3 regions of the Micromonospora sp. URMC 106 genome follow, and region 2 is predicted to be linked to each of the others. Evidence: predicted binding sites of a transcription regulator. Region 2 holds the regulator's gene; each other region holds the start of a gene.
What was found. Region 2 encodes HrcA, which represses chaperone genes, less so after heat shock. Its sites were predicted from a motif close to GGTTNGCACNCTCNNNNNGAGNGTGCNAACC; they were not measured.
Positions count from the first base shown of each region.

Region 1 (9,272 bases), on a different contig from region 2:
CGGGGAGAGCTGGCTGGCCGCGGTTCGGGACACGTTGGGGTCGCGCACCCGTCCACGGTAACCGTCGTGGCCATGGGGCGGCACACGCCGTCCGCGCCGTACTGTCTGGGGCATGGAGATCGGCCCCCCGTTCCCCGCTGGTCGGCCCGCCCCGCTCCCGCCGGCCGCACCGGCCCCGTCCAGCCCCTGGCCGGTGGTGGCGGCGGCGGTGGCCGGCTGCTGGACGGCCGGGTTCGTCGTGGTCGGCCAGCTCGGCGGGTGGCTGGCCGACCAGGTCGTGCTGGCCTCCGGGCTGGACCGCGTGGGGTGGCTGTGGCCGGCGACGGTGCTGTTCACGGCGCTGCTGGTCGGCGCGCCCGCGCTGGCGCTGGCCCTGCTGCCCCGCTCGGTGGCGGTCCGCGCCACCGGCCGGGCCTGGCTGGCGGCGGCGCTCGTGCTCGGCGCGCTGGGCCTGCTTCGGGCGATCCCGCCCGTGCACCACGAGGCGTACCTCGCCGCGCTGGCCGCCGTCGCGGCCCTGGCCGCCCTCGTCCTGCGGGTGCTCGCCCGCCGCGCGGCCACCGCGGCGCCCCGGGCGTCGGCCCCGGCCGCCACCCTGCTCGGGGTGGCCGGCGGGCTGGCGCTGCTGCTGCCCTGGGTCTGGCTGGGGGCCCTGGGCGGGCTGCTGGAGACGGTGCTCGCCGGGCTGGCCGCCGCCGCCCTGGGGTCGCTGGCCGGGGCGCTGCTGGACGACGCCTTCTGGTCGCGCTTCACCGTCGGCGAGCCACCCCGGCCGGCGCGGCTGGTGCTGGTCGGCGGGCTCGTCGCCGGGGTCGCGCTGCTGCTGCTCGCCGCCGGGGTCGGGCAGTCCGGCGCCCAACTCCCCCTGCTGCTGACCCTGCCGCCGGCCGGCTTCGCGCTGGCGGCCCTGCACGCGGCGGCCCGCCGGGCGGCCGGCGCCACCCCGACCGGCCCGCCGGACGCCGGCCCCTTCGCGCTCGACCCGTCGCGCACCGCCCCCGCCGACCGGCCGGGCGCCGCCGGAGGGAGGCCGGCCGGCCCGTCGGACGCCGCCCACGCGGGCCCGTCGGGCGCCGTCGGACCGGCGGGCACGGCCGGCGCCCGCGCCGCCACCCGCTGGCTGGTCGGGCTCGCCGTGTTCGGCCCGCTGGCCCTCACCGACCCCGAGGAGATCACCCTCGTCCTGGCCAACACCCGCGACGTGCCGTTCTGGGTGGCGGCCGCCGCCGGCGCCGGGCTCGCCGTCGCGGCGGTGCTCGCCGTGGCGTACGGCGTGCTGCTGGCCCGGCCCGGGGGCCGGCGGCCGAGCCGGCGGGTGGCCGGGGTGACCGCCGCCGCCCTGCTGGTCGCGGTCGGCGCGGTGGCCGTCGGCGCGGGCCAGCCCGGCCTGCACGGCGAGCGGTTGTTCGTGGTGCTGCGCGAGCAGGCCGACCTGAGCGGTGTGCCCGCGGCGGCCGGCCGGGCCGGCCGGGACGCCCGGGCCGGCGAGGTCTACCGGCGGCTGGTCGACACCGCCGAGCGGACCCAGGCCGACCTGCGCCGGGACCTTCGCCGGTTGCGGCTGGACCACACCCCCTACTACCTGGTCAACGCGGTCGAGGTGGACGGCGGGCCGGCGGTGCGGGCCTGGTTGTCGCGCCGGCCGGAGGTGGCCCGCGTGCTGGTCAGCCAGCGGGTGCGGCCGCTGCCCGCACCGGCCGGCCGCAGTCGCGGCGCCGCGCCCGCGCCGGCCGGTCCGGAGTGGAACGTCCGGATGATCGGCGCGGACCGGGTCTGGTCGCAGCTCGGCGTGGACGGTTCCGGCATCGTCGTGGGCAGCTCGGACTCCGGCGTGGACGGGGGGCACCCGGCGCTTGCCGCCGGCTTCCGGGGCGGCGACGACTCCTGGTACGACCCGTGGGACGGCACCCGGTCGCCGACCGACCAGGGCGGGCACGGCACCCACACGGTGGGCAGCGCGGTGGGTCGAGGGGGGATCGGGGTGGCCCCGGGCGCGCAGTGGGTGGGCTGCGTCAACCTGGACCGCAACCTCGGCAACCCCGGGTACTACCTGGACTGCCTCCAGTTCATGCTGGCGCCCTTCCCGCCCGGCGGGAACCCGTTCACCGACGGGCGGCCGGCGCGCGCCCCGGAGATCCTCACCAACTCGTGGGGCTGCCCGGCGATCGAGGGCTGCGACCCGCGGGTGCTCCGGCCGGCCACCGCCGCCCTGGACGCCGCGGGCATCATGGTGGTCGCCGCCGCCGGCAACACCGGCCCGTACTGCGGCTCGATCCACGACCCGCCGGCGCCGTACGAGGACGTGCTGACCGTGGGCGCGGTGGACCGGCAGCGCCGGGTGACCAGCTTCTCGTCTCGGGGACCGGTGCCGGGGGCCGCCAAGCCGGACCTGGTCGCGCCGGGCGACGAGGTGCTGTCGGCCATGCCCGGTGGCGGGTACGACTCGCTCAGCGGCACCTCGATGGCGACCCCGCAGGTGGCCGGCGTGGTGGCGCTGATGTGGTCGGCCAACCCGGCACTGGTGGGTGACCTGCCCCGGACCCGGCAGATCCTGCGCGACACCGCGACCCGGGCCGAGGCGACGTACGCCTCCCGGACGGAGACCTGCGGCGGCGACGCGAACATCACCGGCGCCGGCCTGGTCGACGCGTACGCCGCCGTCCGGGCGGCGCGGGGGTGAGAGCCGGGGCGGACCGCCGGGTCAGCTCAGCCGGTCGAGGAACTCCCGCGACCGCCGCACCACCAGGGCCGTCGCGTCCGGGTCGTACGACGGCAGCGTGCTGTCGGTGAACAGGTGCTCCTCGCCCGGGTAGACGAACAGCTCGGCGAGGTCGGAGCCGACGATGCCGACCAGCTCGCGGGCGGCGTCGATGTCGCCCTCCAGGGCGAAGAACGGGTCGGCGTCCATGCCGTGGATCTGCACCGGGACCCCCGCGGGCCAGGGACCGACGGCCCATTCGCCGGTGACGGGCAGGCAGGATTCGTAGAGCAGCGCGCCCCGGGTGCCGGGCCGGGTCTGGGCGAGCCGCTGGGCGGTGGCGGCGCCCCAGGAGAAGCCGCCGTAGACCAGGCCGGCGGGCAGGTCGGCCACGGCCCGGTCGGCGCGCTCGCGGAGCACCTCGCCGCCGATGCGCTTCGTCAGCGCGAAGCCCTCGTCGAGGGTCGCCGGTCGCTCGCCGTCGAACAGGTCCGGCGTGTGCACGCTGTGCCCACCGGCCCGCAGCTGTTCGGCGAACTCGCGCAGCCCGTCGGTGACCCCCCGCAGGTGGTGGAACAGGACGACGTCGGCCATCTCTACACTCCTGTCAACAGACGACAACGATCGAATGATCCATGATTCTAGAACGGTCGAGAAATGTCGAGCAATGAGCGGATCCCGGACTACGACCTCGACGAGATGCTCGTGGTCACCGCGCCCGCGCAGCTCCGCGCGCTGGCCGATCCCCTGCGCGCCACCCTCCTGGAGCTGCTCCTGGAGCGGGCCGCCACGGTGACCGAGCTGGCCCGGGCGGTCGATCGGCCCAAGAGCAGCGTCGCCTACCACGTGAACGCGCTCGTCGACGCCGGCCTGCTTCGGGTGGTGCGGACCCGGCGGGTGCGGGCGATCGACGAGCGGTACTACGGCCGGGTCGCCCGCACGTTCTACATCGGCGCGCTCACCCGCCCCGAGGACAAACGGGTCGCGACCGCCGTCAACGGGCTCGCGGAGGCGGTGGCCGAGTCCGCCGCGGCCCACGCCGCCGACGACCTGCGCTGCACCCTCGTCCACGCCCGCGTCCCGGTGGAGGAGGTACGCGCGTTCTGGGCCGAGGTGCAGGCGCTGGCCCGCCGCTTCGCCCAGATCCCCCGCTCCGGCGATCAGGTGTACGGGTTCGTCGCCGGCCTCTACCCCACCGACGCGCCGACCCTCCCCGAGCCCGGCCCGGAACCGGAGCCCGAGCCAACCGGCTGACGCGACCGGGCCGGTCGCGGCCACGCCACGACGGTCCGCCGGCCGGGCTACGCCAACAGGACCCCTTCTTAACAGAACGGCTCCGGTGATCTAGGGTCGGCGTCCATGGACCTGGAGATCGTCGAGCTGGGGCCCGACCAGCGGCCCGCCGTGGTGGAGCTCTGCGGGCGGGCGCTGGACCTGCCGGAGGACGCGGCCGAGGCGCCGGCCATCGTGGACGCGCTCTGGGCGCGGGCCGCCACCCACCGTCCGGTCCTCGCGTGGGGCGCGTACCGGGAGGGGCGCCTCCTGGGCGTGCTCGTCGGCTCCCTCGCCGCCGGCGACGACGTCCGTGGTCACGTCGACCTGGTCGCGGTGGCGCCGGAGCAGCGGCGGCAGGGTGTCGGGCGGGCGCTGCTGGCGGTCGCCGAGGCGTGGTTCGCCGGGCTCGGCGCGGTGGAGGTGCTGCTCGCCGGCAACCCGCCGTACTACGCCTGGCCCGGCATCGACGTGCGCTACACCCCGGCCGTCTGCGCGGCGACGGCGCTCGGTTACACGCGGGACCGTACGGCCTGGAACATGACCGCCGACCTGTCGTACGACGGGAGTCCGGCCCTGCGCACGACGGCGCCGGCGGAGGAGCGGCTGGCGGCGCGGGGCGTGACCGTGCGGCGGGCGGAGCCGACCGACCTGCCGGCGCTGACGGAGTTCGCCCGCGCCACCTTCGGCGGCGCCTGGGACGCGGAGCTGGCCGGCTCGGTGGGCCGGGAGGGAGCCGGCTGCCACCTGGCCGAACGCGACGGCGACGTGCTCGGCTTCGCCGCGTACGGGTCGTCCCGGCCGAGCTGGTTCGGCCCGATGGGCACCGTCCCGGCGGCGGAGGGTTCGGGGATCGGTGGGGTGCTGCTGCGCCGCTGCCTGCGCGACCAGCGGGCGGCGGGGGTGACGGCGGCGCAGATCGGCTGGGTCGGGCCGGTGCCGTTCTACTCGGGCAGCGCGGGCGCCCGGATCGAGCGGGTCTTCTTCCTGTACCGCCGGACGCTCGGAGCCTGAGTGCCGCCGGCCGCGCGGAGCCTGGGTGCCGCCGGGCGCGCGGAGCCTGGGTGCCGCCGGGCGCGCGGAGCCTGGGTGCCGCCGGGCGCGCGAAGCCCGGCAGAAGGGGCGAACGGGATATAGACGCCGATAGCGCCATTTGCCCGCAACAGTGATCGACGCCCCCTACCGTTTCGGTAGAGGAGGCAGCCATGACCACGGACGACGAACGCCCCGGCCCGTTGCCGTTCGACCGGCTCGACTACGGCGACGCCGAGCAGCAGGCGGAGATGACCGGCGCCGACGAGCCGAGCGACGAGCCGGTGGCGCTGGTCGACGAGCCGGTCCAGATCCCGCAGCCGTACGGCCGGACGCAGAAGAGACGCAACCAACGGCCACTGCCGACCTGACGCGGAAAGGGGCGGACCGCTGACGCGGCCCGCCCCTTTCGGCGTAGTGGAACTGGACTCAGAAGTCCATGTCCCCGCCACCCGGACCAGCCGGGGCGGCCGGGGTCTTCTCCGGCTTGTCCGCCACGACGGCCTCGGTGGTGAGGAAGAGCGCCGCGATCGACGAGGCGTTCTGCAGCGCCGAGCGGGTCACCTTGGCCGGGTCGATGATGCCAGCGGCCAGCAGGTCGACGTACTCGCCGTTGGCGGCGTTGAGGCCGTGACCCGGCTCGAGGTTGCGGACGTGCTCGACGACCACGCCACCCTCGAGGCCCGCGTTGACGGCGATCTGCCGCAGCGGGGCGTCCAGCGCGATCTTGACGATCTGCGCGCCGGTCGCCTCGTCACCGGTCAGGTCCAGCTTGTCGAAGGCGGTCTTGCCGGCCTGCACCAGCGCGACGCCACCACCCGGGACGATGCCCTCCTCGACGGCGGCCTTCGCGTTGCGGACGGCGTCCTCGATGCGGTGCTTGCGCTCCTTCAGCTCGACCTCGGTGGCCGCGCCGACCTTGATCACCGCAACGCCGCCGGCCAGCTTGGCCAGCCGCTCCTGCAGCTTCTCCCGGTCGTAGTCGGAGTCGCTCTTGTCGATCTCGGCCCGGATCTGGTTGACCCGGCCCTGGATCTGCTCGGCGTCGCCGGCACCGTCGACGATGGTGGTCTCGTCCTTGGTCACCACGACCTTGCGGGCGCGGCCCAGCATGTCGAGGCCGACGGCGTCCAGCTTGAGGCCGACCTCCTCGCTGATGACCTGGCCACCGGTGAGGATGGCGATGTCGGCCAGCATGGCCTTGCGGCGGTCACCGAAGCCCGGCGCCTTGACGGCGACCGACTTGAAGGTGCCCCGGACCTTGTTGACGACCAGGGTGGCCAGGGCCTCGCCCTCGATGTCCTCGGCGATGATCAGCAGCGGCTTGCCCGACTGCATGACCTTCTCCAGGATCGGGAGCAGGTCCTTGACCGACGAGATCTTGCTGTTGACGATCAGGAGGTAGGGGTCGTCGAAAACGGCCTCCATGCGCTCCGGGTCGGTCATGAAGTAGGCCGAGATGTAGCCCTTGTCGAAGCGCATACCCTCGGTGAGCTCCAGCTCCAGCCCGAAGGTGTTGCTCTCCTCGACGGTGATGACGCCTTCCTTGCCGACCTTGTCCATCGCCTCGGCGATGATCTCGCCGACGGTGCTGTCACCGGCGGAGATGGAGGCGGTGGAGGCGATCTGCTCCTTGGTCTCGACGTCCTTGGCGAGCTTGGACAGCTCCTCCGAGACGCTGGCCACGGCGGCCTCGATGCCCCGCTTCAGGGCCATCGGGTTGGCACCGGCGGCCACGTTGCGCAGACCCTCGCGGACGAGGGCCTGGGCCAGGACGGTCGCCGTCGTCGTGCCGTCACCGGCGACGTCGTCGGTCTTCTTGGCGACCTCCTTGACCAGCTCGGCGCCGATCTTCTCGTAGGGGTCCTCGAGCTCGATCTCCTTGGCGATGCTCACACCATCGTTGGTGATGGTGGGGGCACCCCACTTCTTCTCGAGCACGACGTTGCGGCCCTTGGGGCCGAGGGTCACCTTCACGGCGTCGGCGAGCTGGTTCATGCCCCGCTCGAGGCCGCGGCGCGCCTCTTCGTCGAACGCGATCATCTTGGCCATACGGCGTTGTCCTCCTGGACACTCACGGGCCACCCGGAGTGTGTGTCCCGGATGGGCCGCCTGGTGTACGCACCTTGGGACGTCGCCACCTGGCGACGACGACGTCTCCTCGGCCGGGCCGGATAGCCCGCGACGACCGGCCATGTGCCGCACCGGCGTGTGGACGCCCGTGCGGCCGTGGCCCTACCGCCCCGACCATTGGCACTCACGGTATGCGAGTGCCAATGACTTGTTTAGCACTCTCCCCTGCCGAGTGCAAGCACGCCCGCCCCCGTCAGCCGAGTTCACCGGCCAGCCGCGCGCTGTCCACCGGCCCCTCGTGGGCGCGCTGCTCGGCGTACGTGACGACCAGTCCGACCAGTTGGGCGAGGTGGGCCGGCAGCGCCAGCACGCCGCCGAGCAGCGTCACCACGATCACGCCCACCGCCGTGCCCGGCGACTCCAGCGGGGCGGTGCCGAGCGGCAGCGATCCGACACCCTCCACCACGCCGGCCGCCCCGCCGCCGACGATCACCGCCGCGGCGACCAGCGCCACCCGGCCGAGCAGCAGGCCCAGCCGGTCGTGGAACATCCGGTACGAGCGGCCGATCGGGTGCTGCCGCTCGAAGAGGTAGACCGGGCCGGCCATGCTCAGCGCGAAGGCGAAGTAGATGCCGGGGATGACACAGAAGCAGATCCCGAGCCCGACGATCAGGCTCATCACCAGGGTCCAGCCCCAGAGGCCCAGCGCCCGGCGCAGGCCGTAGCCCAGGGCGGCGCCGACGCCCACCGGTTCGCCCGCCGCCTGCCGGGCGACCACCCAGGTGCCGGCGGCCCAGCCGAGGCTCTGCACCAGGCCGAAGACCAGGCTGCCCCCGATCAGCACGGCCAGCATGGTGCCCAGGTCGGCGAGGAAGGTGTCGGGCAGCGCGGCGGGGTCGTCGGCCGTCGACTCGTCCCACTTGGCCGTCGGGTCGACCGCCAGGGCGAGCAGCGACACCACCACGGCGGGCAGGACCTGGGTAAGCAGCAGGATGGGCAGCAGCTGCCGCCAGCCCCGGCGTACCGCGCCGACACACCGGTCGAACCAGCCGCTCACGCCGCCGCCGGGCGGGGTGACCAGCGGGTCGGCCGGGTCGATGCCCGGCGGGTACCACCCGTGGCCCGGCTGGCCGGGGTACGCGACCGGTGCGCCCGGATACCACGGCTGCCCGCCGTACGGGCCGGAGCCGGCCGGAAACCCGCCCGTGGGCGGCAACACCCAGCCCTGCGGCGACTGCGTGCCCGTGGGGTCCCAGGAGGGCGCGGTCGCCGGCTGCCCGGCCGGCAGGGGCGCGACGGCTGGCTCCCCGGCGGGCGCGGGCGCGGTCGGGCCCGGTGGCGGCGCGGTCGGATCGCCGGGCTGCCCCGGAGCGGGGTCGGGGTCTCCCGGGGGCGGCGTGGCGTGGGGCGGCTGGTCGGACATGAACCCTCCTCAGCGACGGCTGGAACGGTTCACGATCCTTCCTGCCCGGACGTCCGGAGCGCAGCCCGCCCCGGCGCGCCCCGATCCGCCCGCCCCGGGGACGGCCGGTCGGTCAGGCGATGACGCGCACGCGCTCGGCCTGGGGCCCCTTCTGGCCCTGGGCGATCTCGAACTCCACCCGCTGGCCGTCGTCCAGCGCCTTGTAGCCGTCCATCTCGATCGCGGAGAAGTGGACGAAGACGTCTTGCCCGCCGTCGACGGCGATGAAGCCGTAGCCCTTCTCGGCGTTGAACCACTTCACGGTGCCCTGTGCCACGGTGCACTTCCTCACTCTGCGCGGCGTTCCACGACCCCGGAGGCCGGCGGACCGGCACCGGAGGACCACCCGGTTCGGCGGTCGGAGGGCCGCTGAATCGGTGACCGAAATCGCACGCTACACGAGGCGTGACGGCGGCGCACGACCACAAATCGGGCATATTTCGATCGAGCAACATCGGTATCCGTCGTTGTGGTAGGCATGCGGCATGACGAGCACGCCGGGCGGGCCGGGGCGGAGTCCGACGGAGGTCCGGCGGGCGAGGGTCCGGCGGGTCCGGCCACGGGACGCGGCCCGGATGCGGGCGCTGCGGCTGGAGATGCTCGCCGACGCGCCGCTGGCCTTCCTGGAGACCCTCGCCGACGCCGCGGCCCGTCCGCACGCCGACTACGCGGCCCGGGTCGCGTACGTGTCGGCCGGCGCGGAGACCGCGCAGTTCGTGGCGGACCCGGGCGGCC
Region 1 is NZ_JBPQTP010000135.1:4,291-13,562, forward strand. It holds gene ACSNOB_RS28415 (glycerol-3-phosphate dehydrogenase/oxidase) at 1-33, opposite strand, end outside; gene ACSNOB_RS28420 (S8 family serine peptidase) at 113-2,680, shown strand; gene ACSNOB_RS28425 (dienelactone hydrolase family protein) at 2,702-3,292, opposite strand; gene ACSNOB_RS28430 (helix-turn-helix domain-containing protein) at 3,356-3,952, shown strand; gene ACSNOB_RS28435 (GNAT family N-acetyltransferase) at 4,058-4,984, shown strand; gene ACSNOB_RS28440 (hypothetical protein) at 5,176-5,373, shown strand; gene groL (chaperonin GroEL) at 5,432-7,054, opposite strand; gene ACSNOB_RS28450 (hypothetical protein) at 7,329-8,498, opposite strand; gene ACSNOB_RS28455 (cold-shock protein) at 8,611-8,814, opposite strand; gene ACSNOB_RS28460 (GNAT family N-acetyltransferase) at 9,023-9,272, shown strand, end outside.
Region 1: a site for HrcA is predicted at 7,251-7,281, ahead of groL (chaperonin GroEL). Genes of this name have one in related genera too.

Region 2 (9,272 bases):
GCTCAAGCAGGAGGAGGACGCGTGACGCGACGCGCAGGCGGCGCAGGCGTGAAGCGGGTCGCCCTCAACGGCGCGGGACTGCTGGTCGCGCTCTTCGCCGCTTTCCCGGTCTACTGGATGATCGCCACCTCGCTGAAGCCGAGTTCGGAGATCTTCTCGACCACGCCCCGGCCGGTGCCGTCCGAGCCGACCCTGGAGCACTACCGCCAGATCCTCACCGGCAACCTGATCCCGGGCGTGACCTTCGCCGACTTCTTCCTCAACAGCGCGCTGGTCGCGGTCTGCACGGTGCTGCTCAGCGGTCTGGTCGCGCTGCTCGCCGCCACCGCGGTGGCCCGGTTCCGGTTCAAGCTGCGGACCACCTTCCTGATCATGCTGCTGGTGGTGCAGATGATCCCGCTGGAGGCGCTGGTCATCCCCCTGTTCCTGATGATCCAGCGGCTCGGGCTCTACAACACCCTGCCCAGCCTGATCCTCACCTACCTCGGCTTCTCGCTGCCGTTCGCGGTCTGGATGCTGCGTGGCTTCGTCGCCGCGGTGCCGAAGGAGTTGGAGGAGGCCGCGGCCATCGACGGAGCCAGCCGGGCGCAGACCTTCCGGAAGGTCCTCTTCCCGCTGGTGGCCCCCGGCCTGGTGGCGACGAGCATCTTCTCGTTCATCACCGCCTGGAACGAGCTGATCTTCGCGCTGACCTTCATCAACGACCAGGAGAGCTACACCCTCCCGGTCGCGATGACCTTCTTCTTCGGCCGCGACGACACCGCCTGGGGCCCGGTGATGGCCGCTTCCACCCTGTTCACCCTGCCCGTGATCATCTTCTTCCTACTGGTGCAGCGGCGGATGGTCTCCGGCCTGGTGGCCGGAGCCGTCAAGGGCTGACGCCCACGAGGAACCGTGCGGGCCCCCTGTCGACGCCAGGCGTGCGCAGGGGGCCCCTCGCGTGGTTCGGGGCCGTCCGCGGGGCGGGCTAGGCTGACCGCCATGACGGGCAGGCTGGCATCGGTGAACCTCGGCGTCGTGACCGAGGCGGAATGGGCGGGCGACGCGAGCGGGCGCAGCGGCATCGACAAGCGGCCGGTGCAGGGCCCGGTGCTGCTGCGCGCGGACGGGGTGGCCGGCGACTTCATCGGCGAGCGCGCCCAGCACGGCGGCCCGGACCAGGCGGTCTACGCGTACGCCGAGGAGGACGCCGGCTGGTGGGCGGCCGAGATCGGTCGCGCCATCCGCCCCGGCGGGTTCGGCGAGAACCTGACCACGTACGCGGTCGACGTGACCGGCGCGGTGATCGGCGAGCAGTGGGCGATCGGGTCGGCGCTGCTCCAGGTGACCAAGCCCCGCACGCCGTGCACCACGTTCGCCGGTTTCTGGGGCGTGCCGGACCTGATCAAGCGGTTCACGGTGCGGGCGACGCCCGGCGCGTACCTGCGGGTGCTGCGGGAGGGGGAGGTCGGTGCGGGCGACCCGGTCGAGGTGGTGGACCGGCCCGCGCACGGGGTGACGATCGGCGAGGTGTTCCGGGCGTTGAACCTGGAGCCCGACCTGCTGCCCCGGCTGCTCGACGCGCCGGACCTGCCCGAGCCGATCCGGCAGAAGGCGCGCCGCCGGCTCACCGGCCGGAGCTGACGCCGGGGCGGGTGAACGGGGAACGGGCCCCGTCCCGACAGGGAGGGGGCCCGTTCGACGTCGCGTCGGCGGGAGCCGGGTGACCGGCTCAGCGCAGCCAGGGGATGTTGCGGTCGAGCAGGCCGCGCTGCTTGAGCTCCTTGCGCAGCGGGATCTCGTCGTCGATGTAGCCGTCCCAGTTGATGCCCCAGTAGTTCGCGGTGTGCGTGCCCTCACCGCAGAGCTGGCGCTGCACCGGCGTGCGGTTGGCCCACCACTCGCCGTCCTTGTCGATGTGCAGCTCGTCGAGGGGGCGGATCCACCGGTAGGTGTAGCCGACGAAGAGCATCTTGCGGGTGATGTTCGACAGGTTCGTCGACCGGGAGTGCCACTGGCGGCGGTCGAAGATGAACGCGTCGCCCGGGTTGGCGGTGATCTCCACCGTGCCCTCCGGGTCCGGGTTGTGCACGGAGGTGTCCTCCGGGCGCGGCAGCGAGTTCCACAGGTGGCTGCCCGGGATCACCTTGGTGGCGCCCCGGCCCTTCTCCGACAGGTCGGAGAGGACGTAGGCCACCTTGAGGGAGAACATCGGCCGGGGCAGGTTCGGGTCCATCGTCTCCGGGTCGGAGTTCTGCCGGTATCCGTCCTGGTGCCAACCCCAGTACGGCTTCTCCGGCTCCGCCGCCGGCGGGGTGACGTCCAGGTGGTTGTGGTGGGTGTAGATGTTCCAGCCGGCCAGGCCCCACATGTACGGGAAGGCGATCGGGTGGGTCAGCAGGTCGCCGAAGAGCTCGTCCCGCTCCAGGAAGCCCAGCAGGTGCAGGGTGCCGTCCTTGGTGGTGTTGCCCTTGGCCTTCTCCTCGGCGTAGACGCGGTCGACCGCCGCCTCCAGCGCCGCCCGGTGGTCTTCCGTCAGGACGTTGCGCAGCAGGAGGAAGCCCTGCTCGTGGAACTCCTTGCGGTCGGTGTCACTGATCGGTTCGTAACCGGTCCGGTCGCCGTAGTCGAACACCTCGACGTACCCCTCCCCATGAGGCGAAACCATTGCTGGCACAGGCCGCCGATCGTAACCCGCTGATTCCGGTGTGGGGTACTGCCCCGCGTGATATGCGACCGTGTCCCGACCGTGGGCAGCGGGGCGACTACGATTCGTCGCGCGGGAGGGTGGCGATGGGGCTTTCCGCCCGTAATGACGGATTGTGCGGTGACTGCCGGTAAGGAGATCGGGGCGGCTACGCCTCGCCGAAGACCTCGGCGACCACCCGGCCACCGGTGGTCGGCTCGCCGCTCACCCGGTCCCAGGTGCCGTCGCGGGCGGTCCACTCCAGGCCGCCGAAGCGGACCCGCTTCACCCCGTGGTCGTGCGCGTGGGAGACCAGCCAGTGCGCGTACCGCCAGCCCCGGCGCTCGTCGGCGGCGGGGATCGTGAGGCCGGTCAGGTCGGCCGCGCCGGCGGCGGCCAGGCCCCAGTCCAGCGACAGGCCGCGGGTCAGCGCGGTCGCCGCGGCCTCCCCGCGCATCACCGGGTCGCGGCTCACCGTGCAGGCCACCGCGCCGGTGGCGTGCCCGAGCAGGGCCCGGCTCAACACCTCGGACTCGTCCGCCCACTTCTGGTACGCCTCGGGGAAGGCGGACCGCTGCACCCTCTGCGCCGCGTCGGTGACGCGCATCCGCTCCCAGCCGCGCACCTTCTTGAGCGCGGCGTAGAACCGGTTCGCCGCGTACCGGGGGTCGCGGATCTCCTGCGGGGTGCCCCAGCCCTGGCTCGGGCGCTGCTGGAACAGCCCCACCGAGTCGCGGTCGCCCCCGGCGAGGTTGCGCAGGCCGGACTCCTGGTACGCGGTGGCCAGGGCCACCACCACGGCCCGCTCGGGCATCCTGCGCTGCGCGCCGATCGCCGCGATCGTCGCCGCGTTGGCCATCTGGTCGGCGTCCAGGGCCACCCGGCCGTCCGCCTGCACCGTGCACGTCCGGCTGGACAGCGGCAGGCGCAACTGCCCGCCCACCTGCCGGACGACAATCCAGACTCCGACCACGGCGGCGAGGACGAGGACGACGCCGCCCGCCACGACTGCCCGAGTTCGCACCCACACCCCCTGTTCGACAGTCCGACAAGCGTACGTCCCCCATGGGCCCTGCCGGGTCGTCCGACCGGTTCCCGCCCGGTCCGCCCCGCGCGGCACCGGCCGCCGGACGGGCGGGCCCCCGGGGCCGAAGGGCGGTCCCGGGTGAGCCCGCGGGTTCCCGTTTCCCGGGCGGCCCCACCTGTTCCCGCCCGGGCGCCGGCGACCTCGGCCCGCCCCGCTACCGGCCGGCGCCCGCCGTGGCCTCGCCGTCCGGGGCCGGCACGCCCTCGCGGCCCTCGTCCGAGAGGAAGTACCCGGTCGAGAGGGTGGACAGACCGGCGATCTCCTCCCGCAGGTCGGCGGCGGGCGGCCGGCGCAGCAGCTGCTTCGCCCCGGCCAGCGCGCCCGGCGCGCCCCGGACCAGCGAGTCGCAGTACCCGGCGACGGCGGCGTCCAGCCCGTCGGCCGGCACCGCGGCGGTGACCAGCCCGATCTCCGCCGCCCGCCGGCCGTCGAAGGTGTCCCCGGTCAGGTAGAGCTCGGCCGCCGCGCGGGGGTGCAGCCGGGGCAGCACGGTCGCGGAGATCACCGCCGGGATCACCCCGATCCGCACCTCGGTGAAGGCGAACGTCGCGTCCTGCGCGCACACCGCCAGGTCGGCCGCCGCGATCAGGCCCAGCCCGCCGGCCCGGGCCGGGCCGGCCACCTTCGCCACCACCGGCTTCGGGCACTCCCAGACCGCCGCGAGCACGTCCCCGAGCATCCCGGCCGGCACCGACCCGCTGGCGTACGCGGCGGCCGTCTCCTTCAGGTCCGCCCCCGAGCAGAAGACCGGCCCGGTGTGGTCCAGCACGACCACGCGGACGGCGTCGTCGGCGACCGCCTCGGCGAGGCTGGCCAGCAGCTGGGTCATCAGCGGCGTGGAGAGCGCGTTGCGGTTGTGCGGGCTGTCCAGGGTGAGGGTGGTCACCCCGCGGGCCGTGGCGGCCCGCACGAGCACGTCGGGAGAGGTCATGCCGGGCACACTAGTGGCCATGCCCGGCGTCCTTCCAGAAGGCGAATCCGTCCCCGTCGACGGGTCGCTGCCCGCCGCCGCCACCCGCGCGGTCGGCGCGCGGGGCTTCGGCGTGTACGTGCACGTCCCGTTCTGCGCCAGCCGCTGCGGCTACTGCGACTTCAACACCTACACCGCGGCCGAGCTGGGCGGCGGGGCGAGCCGGGAGGGGTACGCCGACACCGTGCTGGCCGAGCTGGCGCTCGCCGGCCGGGTGCTGGGCGACGCCCCGCCGCCGCGGGTCGACACGGTCTTCGTCGGCGGCGGCACCCCCACGCTGCTCCCCGCCGACGACCTGGCCCGGATCCTCGACGGCATCGACCGCACCTGGGGGCTCGCGCCCGACGCTGAGGTGACCACCGAGGCCAACCCGGAGTCGGTTACCCCGCAGTCGCTGCGGGCGCTGCGGGCGGCCGGCTACACCCGGATCTCGCTGGGGATGCAGTCCGCCGCGCCGGGGGTGTTGGCGGTCCTCGACCGCACGCACAGCGCCGGCCGGGCCACCGCCGCCGCCCGGGAGGCCCGCGAGGCCGGGTTCGACCACGTCAACCTCGACCTCATCTACGGCACGCCGGGGGAGAGCGAGGCCGACTTCGCCGCCTCCCTCGACCAGGTCGTCGCCGCGGGCGTGGACCACGTCAGCGCGTACGCCCTGATCGTGGAGGACGGCACCCGGCTCGCCGCCCGGATGCGGCGCGGCGAGCTGCCGTACCCCTCCGACGACGTCGCCGCGGACCGCTACCTCGCGGCGGAGGCCGCCCTCGGCGCGGCCGGTTTCTCCTGGTACGAGGTGTCGAACTGGGCCCGTGGCGAGGCGGCCCGGTGCCGGCACAACCTGCTCTACTGGACCGGCGCCGACTGGTGGGGCCTCGGCCCCGGGGCGCACAGCCACGTCGGTGGCGTGCGCTGGTGGAACGTGAAGCACCCCACGACGTACGCGAAGCGGCTGGCCGGCGGCGGGTCGCCCGGCCTGGCCCGGGAGGTGCTCACCGCCGACGAGGCGCACATGGAGGACGTCATGCTCCGGCTGCGGCTCGCCTCGGGGCTGCCGCTGGACGCGCTGGACGACGCGGGCCGGGCCGGCGCCGAGCGGGCGCTCGCCGGCGGCCTGCTGGCCGGCCCCGAGTACGCGGCGGGCCGCGCCGTGCTGACCCTGCGCGGACGGCTGCTGGCCGACGCGGTCGTCCGCGACCTGCTGCCCTGAGCCGGCAGCGGGCCCTCGGGGAGCGTGGCCTGAGCCGGCCGGTGGACCGGCCGGCCCGGCTCACCTGGTGAAGCTGTAGCTCATCGGGTAGCGGTAGAGCACGCCCTCGTTGGCCTTGACCCCGCCGATGATCCCGAAGATCAGCGGCACGAGCCAGATGAGCATCGGGACGAAGAACAGGATTCCGCAGGTGACCAGGGTGAGCACCCAGCTCAGCACGCCCGCGATCGCCCAGGTGATCTGGAAGTTCAGCGCCGCGACGGCGTGCGCCCGGGCGGTCGGCGACTGCTGCCCACGGGTCATCAGCGCGATGAGCGGCGCGACCCAGCCGAGCAGGCCGCCGCCGAAGACCACGCCGGCCGCGCCGCCGAAGTGGGCGATCAGCGCCCAGTTCTTGTCCTCGTTGTTGGCGTAGCCGCCGGTGGGGGCGCCGTAGGCCCCGCCGGTCGGATAGCCGACGCCCGGCTGGGCGTAGCCGCCGGGCGGGGGTTGGCCCCCGGGCGGTGGGTAGCCACCCGGCGGAGGGTAGCCACCCGACGGCGGTTGGTCACCGGTGGGCGGCGGATAGCCGCCGGGCGGGGGATAGCCGCCCGGGCCCGGCGCCCCGGACAGTGGTGCGGTGGGGTCGTCGGCGCCGGGCGGGCCGGGAACCCCCGACGGAGCGGTCGGGTCCGGCCGGTCGCCGGGGTCCCCCGCTCCGGGAGGGCGAGGTGGTTCAGTCATGGACGTCACGGTAGGCGCCGCCGGCAAGGGCGCACCAGGGCGACACCGGCCGGGTTGTCCGGATGAACGGCCCTGGCGGCGTCGCCACGGCGGCGCGGATCGGACCGCCGGTCCAAGGTTGATCATCGCGTCGACGCGCACGCCGACGTAGACTGGCACTCGCTACGGACGAGTGCCAGCACCGCCCGGCCCCTCGGGTGCCGGGCCCGACGCGCGACAGGGAGGTGGGGAGGATGGGTCTCGACGACCGCAAGCTCGCCGTGCTGCGCGCGATCGTCGAGGACTACGTCGCCACGCAGGAGCCCGTCGGCAGCAAGGCGCTGGTCGAGCGGCACCAGCTCGGGGTCTCACCGGCGACCGTCCGCAACGACATGGCCGTGCTGGAGGAGGAGGGCTACATCCGCCAGCCGCACACCAGCGCCGGTCGGGTGCCCACCGACCGCGGCTACCGGCTCTTCGTGGACCGGCTGTCCCGGGTCAAACCGCTCAGCCCGGCCGAGCGCCGGGCGATCGAGCGCTTCCTGGTCGGCGCCGTCGACCTCGACGACGTGGTGCACCGCACCGTCCGGCTGCTGGCGCAGCTCACCCGGCAGGTCGCCGTCGTGCAGTACCCGTCGCTGGCCCGCTCCTCCGTCCGCCACCTGGAGCTGGTGCCGATCTCCACGACCCGGCTGATGCTGGTCATGATCGCCGACACCGGCCGGGTCGAGCAGCGGCTGGTCGAGCTGCCCGGGCCGATCCCCGCCGACGACGTCACGGACCTGCGCCGGCTGGTCAACGAGAAGCTGGTCGGCATCCGGCTGTCGGAGACCCCGCCGCTGGTGCAGGCGCTGGTCGACGAGTCGGTGCCGCACCTGCGGCCTGCCATGACCACCCTCTCCACGGTGCTGCTCGAGACGCTGATCGAGCGGCACGAGGAGCGGATCGCGCTGGCCGGCACCGCCAACCTCACCCGCGGCGGCCTGCTCGACTTCCAGGGCTCCCTGCGCCCCATCCTGGAGGCGCTGGAGGAGGAGGTCGTGATGCTCAAGCTGATCGGCGAGGCGGAGCCGAGCACGACCCGGGTGCTGATCGGCGACGAGAACGAGATCGACAACCTGCGTGCCGCCTCGGTGGTCAGCACCGGCTACGGCCCGGGCTCGACCAGCGTCGGCGGCCTCGGCGTGCTCGGGCCGACCCGGATGGACTACCCCGGCACCATCGCCACGGTGAGGGCCGTGGCACGCTACGTGGGCGAGCTGCTGGCCCAGAACTGACCAGTCAGGGCCGACGGCCGGCTCCGGCCGACGACCGGCGCAACGCGAGACGAACATGAGGACACGGAACGCAGTGGCCAGGGACTACTACGGCATTCTCGGGGTGAGCCGGGAAGCCTCCGACGACGAGATCAAGCGCGCCTACCGCAAGTTGGCGCGGCAGTTCCACCCGGACGTGAATCCGGATCCGGAGGCCCAGGAGAAGTTCAAGGACATCAACGCCGCGTACGAGGTCCTCTCGGACGACCGGAAACGGCAGATCGTCGACCTGGGTGGCGACCCGCTCGCCCCGGGCGGCGGCGGCGCGGGCGGCCCGGGCGGTCCCGGCGGCGCCGGCCCGTTCGTCGGCTTCCAGGACATCATGGACGCGTTCTTCGGCGGGGCGGCCGGTGGGTCGCGGGGCCCGCGGCCGCGGACCCGGCCGGGCGCCGACGCGATCCTGCGGCTGGAGCTGGACCTGCACGAGACCGCGTTCGGCGTCGAGGCGCCGATCACCGTCGACACCGCGGTGCTCTGCACCACCTGCTCCGGCGCCGGCACGGCGGCCGGCACCCACCTGGCCACCTGCGAGGCGTGTGGCGGCCGGGGCGAGGTGCAGTCCGTGCAGCGCACCTTCCTCGGCCAGGTGGTCTCCGCCCGGCCGTGCACGGTCTGCCAGGGCTACGGCACCACCATCCCGCACCCCTGCCCGACCTGCGCCGGCGACGGCCGGGTCCGCACCCGGCGCTCGCTGACCGTCAAGATCCCCGCCGGCGTCGAGGACGGCATGCGCATCCGGCTGGCCCAGCAGGGCGAGGTCGGCCCGGGCGGGGGCACCGCGGGCGACCTCTACGTGGAGATTCACGAGCGGCCGCACGACGTCTACTCCCGCAAGGGCGACGACCTGCACTGCCGGGTGACCGTGCCGATGACCGCGGCGGCGCTGGGCACGCGGCTGACCATCAAGACGCTGGACAGCGAGGAGACGGTCGACGTCAAGGCCGGCACCCAACCGGGCAGCACGCTGCGGCTGCGCGCCCGGGGCGTGCCGCACCTGCGCGGCACGGGCCGGGGCGACCTCTACGTCCACCTCGACGTGCGCACCCCGACCAAGCTCGACGCCGACCAGGAACGCATGCTGCGCGACTTCGCCAAGACCCGGGGCGAGGAGGTCGCCGAGCTGACCAAGCAGGGCGGCTTCTTCTCCCGGATGCGCGACGCCTTCAACGGACACGCCTGACGTTCCCGGCCCGGGTCGCCGCGCGCCGCGGCGACCCGGTCGGCCTCCGCGACCGCGGCGAGCGGGTGACCTCCGTGGCCCTCGCCGTCCCGGTGTCCGCCGCCGGCGACTAGCCTGATCGTCGTGTCCGCGCCGCTGTTCCTGGTCG
Region 2 is NZ_JBPQTP010000031.1:41,550-50,821, forward strand. It holds gene ACSNOB_RS12875 (carbohydrate ABC transporter permease) at 1-25, shown strand, start outside; gene ACSNOB_RS12880 (carbohydrate ABC transporter permease) at 49-879, shown strand; gene ACSNOB_RS12885 (MOSC domain-containing protein) at 982-1,623, shown strand; gene ACSNOB_RS12890 (phytanoyl-CoA dioxygenase family protein) at 1,712-2,647, opposite strand; gene ACSNOB_RS12895 (hypothetical protein) at 2,835-3,695, opposite strand; gene ACSNOB_RS12900 (enoyl-CoA hydratase-related protein) at 3,907-4,683, opposite strand; gene hemW (radical SAM family heme chaperone HemW) at 4,703-5,926, shown strand; gene ACSNOB_RS12910 (DUF4870 domain-containing protein) at 5,987-6,649, opposite strand; gene hrcA (heat-inducible transcriptional repressor HrcA) at 6,883-7,905, shown strand; gene dnaJ (molecular chaperone DnaJ) at 7,979-9,124, shown strand; gene ACSNOB_RS12925 (16S rRNA (uracil(1498)-N(3))-methyltransferase) at 9,248-9,272, shown strand, end outside.

Region 3 (9,272 bases), on a different contig from region 2:
GGCGGCCTCCGGTTCACGGACGAGCAGTCGCAGCCCGAAGCCGGCGACCCAGACGAACAGCGGGAACACGGCCACCCGTTCCATTCCGCCCACCCCGAACCCGGCGTCGACCCCGGCCAGGAACAGCACCGTCCCGGCCAGTCCCGTGACTCCCAGCGCCAGGCTCAGGCCACGCGTCTGACCCAGCACGGTGCCCCGACCGGCCAGCGCCGCCGCCAGCAGGCCGCCGTTGCCCACCACGAAGATCAGCAACGCGCCCAGGACGTGATTGTCCTCGTTGACGTCCGCCGGGTACGCCCCGGCCAGGACGTAGCCACCGCCGGCCGCGAGGACCGCCGACTGGACACACCGGGTCGCCGCGCCGCGCCCGAGCGCCGACCAGGTGAGCAGGACCCCGAGCGCCAGCAGGACGCCGGTGGCGACAAACGCCCCGTTCATCAGGTGGTGCCACGGCGAGCAGACCTCCCGCGGCCGGGCGGGATCCCACCACCCGCAACCGACGTTTCCGAGGTCGCTGATGTTGTGCGTGGTCCAGCGGTACGGCGGATGTCGCCAGGCCCGGCCGACGGCCACGTTGGCGACGAGGAAGAACGGCGCGACGAGCAACCAGCACGCGGCGCCTCGACGGATCGAAGGCATGCGTCCATCCCACCGCCAGCGGGCGCGGCACGCACTGGGCCTGGGTGGTGGTTCGGGGTGGGGCTGGGCATACCTCCGCCCGAGGCCCCACCCGCGACCGCGGACGGCCGCGCCCGACCGACACCGGCCGCGCAACGCACAGGGCGCGCCGTCGGCGAGGACGGCGCGCCCTGTGTCCCAGGTACGGCGAGGGTCAGAAGCCCGGGCCGTGCTGGTGGCCGTGACCGTGCCCGTGGCCGTGACCGCCGGCCGCGGCCGGCTCGGCCTTCTCCGGCTTCTCCACCACGAGGCTCTCCGTGGTGAGCAGCAGGCCGGCGATCGACGCGGCGTTGCTGACCGCGTTGCGGGTCACCTTCACCGGGTCGACGATGCCGGACTTCGCCAGGTCGACGTACTCGCCGGTGGCGGCGTCGAGGCCGTGACCCCACTCCTTGCCGACGACCTTCTGCACCACGACGTAGCCGTCGTGGCCGGCGTTCTGGGCGATCCAGCGCAGCGGCTCGACGAGCGCCTTGCGCACGATCGAGACGCCGACCTTCTCGTCGCCGGTGAAGCCGAGGTCGTCGTCGAGCGCCGGCAGGATCTGGGCCAGGGCGGCACCGCCGCCGGGGACCGTGCCCTCCTCGACCGCGGCCTTGGTCGCGGCGATCGCGTCCTCGATGCGGTGCTTGCGCTCCTTCATCTCGACCTCGGTCGCCGCGCCGACCTTGATGACCGCGATGCCGCCGGACAGCTTGGCCAGCCGCTCGGCGAGCTTCTCCCGGTCCCAGTCGGAGTCCGAGGCCTCGATCTCCTTGCGGATCTGGGCCACCCGGTCCGCGACCTCGCTGGCCTGGCCGCCGCCGTCGACGATGGTGGTGTTCTCCTTGTCGACCACCACGCGGCGGGCGCTGCCGAGCACCTCCAGGCCCACCTGGTCGAGCTTGTAGCCCAGCTCCGGGGCGACCAGCTCGGCGCCGGTGAGGATCGCCATGTCCTGGAGCATCGCCTTGCGGCGGTCGCCGAAGCCGGGGGCCTTGACCGCGCAGACCTTGAGGGTCTTGCGGATCGAGTTGACCACCAGGGTGGAGAGCGCCTGGCCCTCGACGTCCTCGGCGATGATCAGCAGCGGCTTGCTGTTCTGGAGGACCTTCTCCAGCAGCGGCAGCAGCTCCTCGATCGCCGAGATCTTCTGGGTGGTGATCAGGATGTACGGGTCCTCCAGGACCGACTCCTGACCCTCCACGTCGGTGACGAAGTTGGGCGAGATGAAGCCCTTGTCGAACTGGAGACCCTCGGTCACGTCCAGCTCGGTGTGCAGGGCGGAGCCCTCCTCGACGGTGATGACGCCGTCGCGGCCGACCCTCTCCATCGCCTCGGCGATCAGCTCACCGATGGTGGCGTCCTGCGCGGAGATCGTCGCGACGTGCGCGATCGACTCCTTGTCGGCCACCTCGACCGCGCGGCCGAGCAGCGCCTCGGAGACCTTGGCGGCCGCCGCGTCGATGCCCCGCTTGAGACCGGCCGGGTTGGCGCCGGCCGTGACGTTGCGCAGGCCCTCGCGGACCATCGCCTGGGCCAGCACGGTGGCGGTGGTGGTCCCGTCGCCGGCGACGTCGTTGGTCTTGGTCGCCACCTCCTTGACCAGCTGCGCGCCGAGGTTCTCGTAGGGGTTGGTGAGCTCGATCTCCTTGGCGATGGTCACGCCGTCGTTGGTGATCGTGGGCGCACCGAATTTCTTGTCCAGGACGACGTTGCGCCCGCGCGGGCCGAGGGTCACCTTGACCGCGTCCGCGAGGGCGTTGACACCGTGCTCGAGCAGGTGCCGGGCGTCGTCCGAGAAGCTCAGGATCTTCGCCATGAATGTCCCTTCGAAGCGACGCTGCCCCGGCCCGGCGAGCCGGACCGGGGCAACGACACTGATCGGTTGCTTACTTCTCGATGACCGCGAGGACGTCGCGGGCGGAGAGCACCAGGTACTCCTCGCCGGCGTACTTGACCTCGGTGCCGCCGTACTTCGAGTAGAGGACGGTGTCGCCGACCTTGACGTCGACCGGCACGCGGTTACCCTTGTCGTCGATCCGGCCCGGGCCGACAGCGAGGACGGTGCCCTCCTGCGGCTTCTCCTTGGCGGTGTCGGGGATCACGATGCCCGACGCCGTGGTGGTCTCAGCCTCGTTCGCCTGGACCACGATCCGGTCCTCGAGCGGCTTGATCGCAACCTTGGTCGCGGTAGTCACGGGCATACCCTCCTGGGGTACTGGTTTCGTTACCGGACGGCATGCCGACCGGCGTCAATCTGCCACATGCCACCGGGCGGGGCCGTCGTCGCGGGTGCCGGTCCGCCTGGCGTTCAGCGCCCGGACCTGACGGCCCGGAAGCTGGCACCCTCAGGGTGAGAGTGCTAATCGCAGGTTATTCCTCGGCTAGCACTCCGTCAAGGAGAGTGCCAACCCGCCGGGCGGCGCGTCGGGCCGGGCGGCGAGAATGACCGGGTGGACCTCGACCAGCTCGCCGCCCTGCGTACGCCCGAGGGGTCGGCCGCGCTCGCCGCGGCGGCGCGGGTGGCCGGCGGCGATCCGCTGGCCGCGGCGGCCGCGCTCCGCTCGGCCGGGATGCCGCCCGCGCTGGCGGCGGCCGCGCTCACCCAGGCCGAGCTGCGCCGCCGGGCGGTCGGCAAGTTCGGGCCGCCGGCGGCGGGGATGTTCCTGACCCGGGCGGGGCTGGAGCAGGCCACCCGCCGGCCGGTGGCCGACCGGCGGGCCGACCGGTTGCGCGCGGCCGGCGTGCGGGCCTTGGCCGACCTCGGCTGCGGCCTCGGCGCGGACGCGCTCGCCGCCGCCCGGGCCGGCATCCGGGTGTACGGAGTGGAGGCCGACCCGGTGACCGCCGCGATGGCCGCCGCCAACGCCGAGGCGGCTGGGCTGGCCGAGCTGTTCACGGTGGAGTGCGGCGACGCCACGGCCTTCGACGTGGGCCGGGTCGACGGGGTGTTCTGCGACCCGGCGCGGCGCAGGGCGGGCACCGGGCGGCGGATCTTCGACCCGAACGCCTACTCCCCGCCCTGGGACTTCGTCGTCGGGCTGGCCGGGCGGGTGCCGTACACGGTGGTGAAGGTGGCGCCCGGCATCGACCACGCGCTGATCCCGGCGGGCGCCGAGGCGGAGTGGGTGAGCGCGGACGGCGACCTGGTCGAGGCCGCGCTGTGGTGCGGCCGGCTCGCCCGGGTCCCCCGCCGGGCCACCCTGCTGCGCGGCGACGTCGCGCACGAGCTGACCGGCTCCGGCGACGCCGAGGCACCGGTCGGGCCGGCGCGCCGCTTCGTGTACGACCCGGACCCGGCGGTGGTCCGCGCGCACCTGGTCGCGGAGCTGGCCGACGCCCTCGACGCGACGCTGGCCGACCCGAGCATCGCCTACCTCTACGCGGACGCCCCGGCGGCGACCCCCTTCGCCCGCTGCCTGGAGGTCACCGACGTGCTGCCGTTCTCGCTCAAGCGGCTGCGGGCCCTGCTGCGGGACCGCCGGGTCGGACGCGTGGAGATCCTCAAGCGCGGGTCCGCGCTGGAGCCGGAGAAGCTGCGGCGGGACCTGCGGCTGGCCGGCGACGAGGCGGCCAGCCTGGTGCTCACCCGGGTGGCCGGCGCGCCGACGGTGCTGGTCTGCCGGCCGGTCGGATAGGCGCCGGCCCGGCCCGCGTCCGGCGCGCCGCGGCCGAGGCGTCCGGTCCCGTCCCGCCCCGGGGCTTGCGGCCGTCCTCCGCTTTCGCCGCCGCGCGACGCCGGGTTAGCGTGGCGGCCATGGCGGGACAGGGCACTCCGGCGACCGCGCTGCTGGCGAAGCGGAAGGTGACGCACCGCACCCATCCGTACGACGTCTCCCCGGACGCGCCGAACTACGGCGCGCTGGTCGCGGCGGCGCTGGGGGTGCCGCCCGAGCGGCTGTTCAAGTCGCTGGTCGCCGAGGTCGACGGCGCGCTCACCGTGGCGGTCGTGCCGGTGAGCGGCGAACTGGACCTCAAGGCGCTCGCGGCGGCGGTCGGCGGCAAGCGGGCCGCCCTGGCCGACCGCGCGGTCGCCGAACGGGCGACCGGCTACGTGCGCGGCGGCATCAGCCCGCTCGGGCAGCGCAAGCGTCTCCCCACGGTGCTCGACTCCTCGGCGCTCGACCACCCCACCGTGTACGTCTCGGCGGGCCGCCGCGGCCTCCAGGTCGAACTGGCCCCGGCCGACCTGGTGGCCCTGACGGACGCGCGGGTCGCCCCGCTGTCCACCCGCTGACGGGCGGCGGCCGGACGCGCGGGGCGGGTGCGGGGACGCGCGGGGGACGGCCCGCCGGCACGACGGATCCCTCCCCCGCGCCCCGCGAACGGATCAGGCCGCGCCGCGAACCCGGCCGACGTTGATCGTGCCGTTGTCGTCGTAGACCTCGGCGATCCGCTTGGAGACGCTACGCCGCCCCTGGGTGAACATCGGGACGTCGTTGTGCACGCGGACGTGGACGGCGCCGTGGTGCTCCGCGAAGACGTCGACGGGTGCGCCGTCGACGACCTCCGCGCAGATGCGCACGGTGCTCGTGCCGTCGTCCTCGACGTCGATGACGACGACGCCGCGGTCGGTTGGCAAAGGCATTTTGGGACTCCTCCCGATCAGCAGAACCTGTTACTCACATGTGTTCGGACATCACTCCCCGGTGCGAGTGCCGAGCCGGGACGGACGCCGGCCGCCGCCGAACATGACCCGGGTCCACTCGCCGACGTGGCAGAAGATGTCGCAACTGGTGGAGACGCCGAGCTTCGCGGGCACCCTCGACGCGGCGACGTGCCTGGACACCTCGCCCATCGAGTAGACGCTGTCGAGATCACGCCAGAGCGAGATGCTCCACACCGTCCGCTCCCGCCACCGCACCAGCAGCTTGATGCCGAGGAAACCCCTGGCATGGCGGCGGACGTCCCGCTTCACCCGGATGTGCAACAGCAGGACGACCAGCAGGCGCACCAGGTCACCACAGTGGAACCTGGTGATCACCACCTGCCCCTGGGTCGTGTCGGGTTCCAGAGTGGGGGTCACGTAGAAACGACGGTCACCACGAGGGCCACCGCCAGCAGCAGCATCGCCGCTCCGGAGACCCGTCGAACCCGACTCACCCATGCCCGGTCACTCCTTTGCTCGATCTCGGCGGCCTTCCTGGTCAGACTCCAGAGCGTGACCAGGAGGGTCACGGTGAGGGCCGTGACGACCAGCACCAGCGGCGCGGACCCGGGTGCGACGAGCACGACGCCCGCCGTGGCCAACCAGATCAGCGACGTGGTCTTCTGCGTGGTGAAGAGCAGACCAAGGTCGATTCCCCACACCACCCCGAGCGTGCCGGCCGGCAGGGTCCGAACCAGTCGCTGCGGCACCTGTCGCCAGATGTGCGGCGTCCGGTCGAGCAGGTCCAGGACGCCGAACAGCACCGCGAGCGCGACGAGGGCCACGACCCGCCATTCCTCGGGGACCAGTTCTCCGACCGCCGATCCGACCAGGTACACCGGAACGGCGAGGACCATTCCGGCGACGAGTCCGCCGACCGCGAGGCCCGCCAGGAATCGAAGTCCTTCAGGGACGTTCCGCCTCAACATAGGGCTGGCGACCCCAGCCATGGAGAGGCCTCAAGGACTGAGAATCTGCAGCACCGCTCCCGCGATGCCGACGACGAGCCAGACGACCATCGGTGGGCTCAGTTGTACTGGCAGTGGGCGGCGGATCCGGTGATGCTGCCCGAGCTGGTCTTCTTCTCGCAGCAGTTGCAGTGCAGGTAGGCGTTGACCGAGCAGTACCAGATGTACTTGTAGGTGGCCGAGCTGCACGTCGAGTACGAGATGTTCGGTGGGACGTAGACGAGGTTGCAGCACTGGTAGTTGCCGGCCATCGCCGGCGTCGAGCGGGCGAAGACCGCCCCCGACGCCACCAGACCGGCGGCGCCGATCTTGGCGAGGAAGCCTCGCCGGCTACCCCCGCGACGGCCTGTCGCCGTCATTTTCTCCTCACTCATTCCCCACAGCCTCCTTGACCGGGAAGACGGCGGCGCTGAGCGCCGCCATATCGGTGAACAACAATGCCGAAACCAGGCGCCCGTGCCGGAATACCAGCGCCGACGGGCTGGTCATGACGCCCAGTTCTCCAGCCACCCACTCACCGCCCACGTCGATGTGGTGCGGCATTGCCGACAGCTCGTGCCGGTTCATGAAGTCCTCGCCGCGTTCCTCGGTGATCGTCGAGATCAGGACCGCGAAGTCACGCGTGTCGGCCAGGTCGCCGATTTCACCGGCCGCCTTCTCGCAGCTGTTGCAGGAGGTGCTGAACACCAGCACCACCCGCAGGTCCGCGTCGGCGACCTCCGCCAGGCCGGCGGGCCAGTGTTCCGGCCGCGATCCGATCCGGGCCCCGTCGAGCAGCCGGACGGTGCCGCTGCCGCCGCCGGGCGCACCCGCGCCGTCCATACCGCCGGAGCGCGCGTACAGCTCGCCCAGCATCGCGAAGAGCACCACCACGGCGCCCGCGACCACCAGCAATCCGAACCCGAAGAGGTAACTCATCCAGCGATCTCCTTAGTCAGCTCCGCGCCGGCCGGGCGCGTTCGGGGCCGGACCAGGTCGACGACCATGCCGCGCCACAGCAGCAGGGCCATGCCCGCGACGAGACTCGCGGCCACGACGGCCATCCGGTCGGCCGGGAGGGCCGCCGGTGATTCCAGGAGGAGCACGACGCCGAAGCCCACGAGCGCGAGCCCGACGAGGACGTTCCGCGCACCGAGCGGACGGCTTTCGGGGCGACCGAAGCATCCGCAGGGCAACGTGGTCCTGCGCTGCCAACCCACGAGACCGGCCGCCGCGAAGCCGGCCCCCAGGGCGGCGGTCGCCGCCGCGGCGGCCGGGCGGCCGGCCGGCACGAGCAGGGCCGCACCGACGGCGGTCTCGACGACCGCGACCGCCCGCACCAGCGTGAGGGCCGTGCTGCGGCGCACGCGCAGGAGTTCCGTGAAGAGCTGGCGGGCGTGCTTGGGCGTGGCCAGCTTGCCGAGGCCGGAGCAGACGAGGACCGCCGAGACCAGGCAGGTCGACGCGGTGGCGAGGAGCTGGGTGGCGCTCATCGGCGCGACCGGTCGGAGCAGCGTTCAACACGCATGAAGACACCCCCGTGAGCTGCGTCGACAGCGCTCCCATGCGGAGGGAAACGTGAACGCATGTCGATGTATAGCGACCGATCTTCGTGGAACTTCTGCCCTGCGTCAAGAGATCGTCACGGAATGTGTTCCCGCCTGCGGCTACGCCGCCGAACCGTGGGACGACCCGCCCGGAGCGACGACGGCCACCGGGGCACCCCCGCAGGGAAGCGGCGACGGGCGTGTCGGCGGCGTTGCGGAATTGTTACCGCCGCCAACAAACTCCTCCCCCGGCCCTCTTGCGCGTGATGTGTGACGCGGAATACGTTGCCGGGCACAACAAACCGACCACCATCACTCCCCCACCCCCGAAAGGACCCTGCACATGCGCAAGGGCTTCCTCACCCTCGCCGCCGTGGGCCTGCTGGCCACCGGCGGTACGGCCGCCTGTGGTGACGACTCCGGCAGCGACCAGGCCGGCGGCACGAAGAAGGCGAAGATCGGCGTGATCCTCCCGGACAGCAAGTCCTCCGCGCGCTGGGAGAGCGCGGACCGCAGGTTCCTGGAGGAGGCGTTCAAGGCCGCCGGCGTCGAGTACAACATCCAGAACGCGCAGGGCGACAAGTCCAGCTTCTCCACCATCGCCGACGGCATGCTCACCGACGGCGTCACCGCGCTCATGATCGTCAACCTGGACTCCGGCACCGGCAAGGCCGTGCTGGAGAAGGCCAAGTCCCAGGGCGTCGCGACGATCGACTACGACCGGCTCACGCTGGGCGGCTCGGCCGAGTACTACGTCAGCTTCGACAACGAGGCCGTCGGCCGGCTCATGGGCGAGGGCGTCAGCAAGTGCCTCACCGACAAGAACGCGCAGAAGCCGGTGGTCGCGTACCTCAACGGCGCGCCGACCGACAACAACGCCACGCTGCTGAAGACCGGCTACGACTCGGTACTCAAGCCGAAGTTCGACGCCGGCGAGTACGTCAAGGGCCCGGACCAGGCCGTTCCCGAGTGGGACAACGCCCAGGCGGGCGGCATCTTCGAGCAGATGCTGACCCAGACCAGCGGCAAGATCAACGGTGTCGTGGCCGCCAACGACGGTCTCGGCAACGCCGCCATCTCCGTGCTCAAGAAGAACAAGCTCAACGGCAAGGTCCCCGTCACGGGCCAGGACGCCACCCCGCAGGCGTTGCAGAACATCCTCGCCGGGGACCAGTGCATGACGGTCTACAAGGCGGTCCGCGAGCAGGCGAAGGCAGCCGCCGAGCTGGCCATCGCCCTGGCCAACGGGGAGCGGAAGAGCACCGGGCAGACGGTCAAGGACCCGCAGAGCGGCCGTGACGTGGCCTCCGTGCTGCTCGCCCCGAAGGCAATCTACAAGGACAACGTCAAGGACGTCGTGGCCGACGGCTACGTCACCAAGGAGCAGCTCTGCACCGGTGCGTACGCCAAGCTCTGCGCCGACGCCGGCATCAGCTGACCTGACCGCGCGCTCCGCCGCTCACGCGCCGC
Region 3 is NZ_JBPQTP010000021.1:46,051-55,322, reverse strand. It holds gene ACSNOB_RS10105 (DUF998 domain-containing protein) at 1-639, opposite strand, end outside; gene groL (chaperonin GroEL) at 833-2,479, opposite strand; gene groES (co-chaperone GroES) at 2,550-2,864, opposite strand; gene ACSNOB_RS10090 (THUMP-like domain-containing protein) at 3,114-4,298, shown strand; gene ybaK (Cys-tRNA(Pro) deacylase) at 4,418-4,897, shown strand; gene ACSNOB_RS10080 (hypothetical protein) at 4,991-5,248, opposite strand; gene ACSNOB_RS10075 (hypothetical protein) at 5,300-5,686, opposite strand; gene ACSNOB_RS10070 (hypothetical protein) at 5,683-6,258, opposite strand; gene ACSNOB_RS10065 (hypothetical protein) at 6,336-6,650, opposite strand; gene ACSNOB_RS10060 (hypothetical protein) at 6,643-7,194, opposite strand; gene ACSNOB_RS10055 (MauE/DoxX family redox-associated membrane protein) at 7,191-7,748, opposite strand; gene ACSNOB_RS10050 (sugar ABC transporter substrate-binding protein) at 8,146-9,240, shown strand.
Region 3: a site for HrcA is predicted at 2,998-3,028, ahead of groES (co-chaperone GroES). Genes of this name have one in related genera too.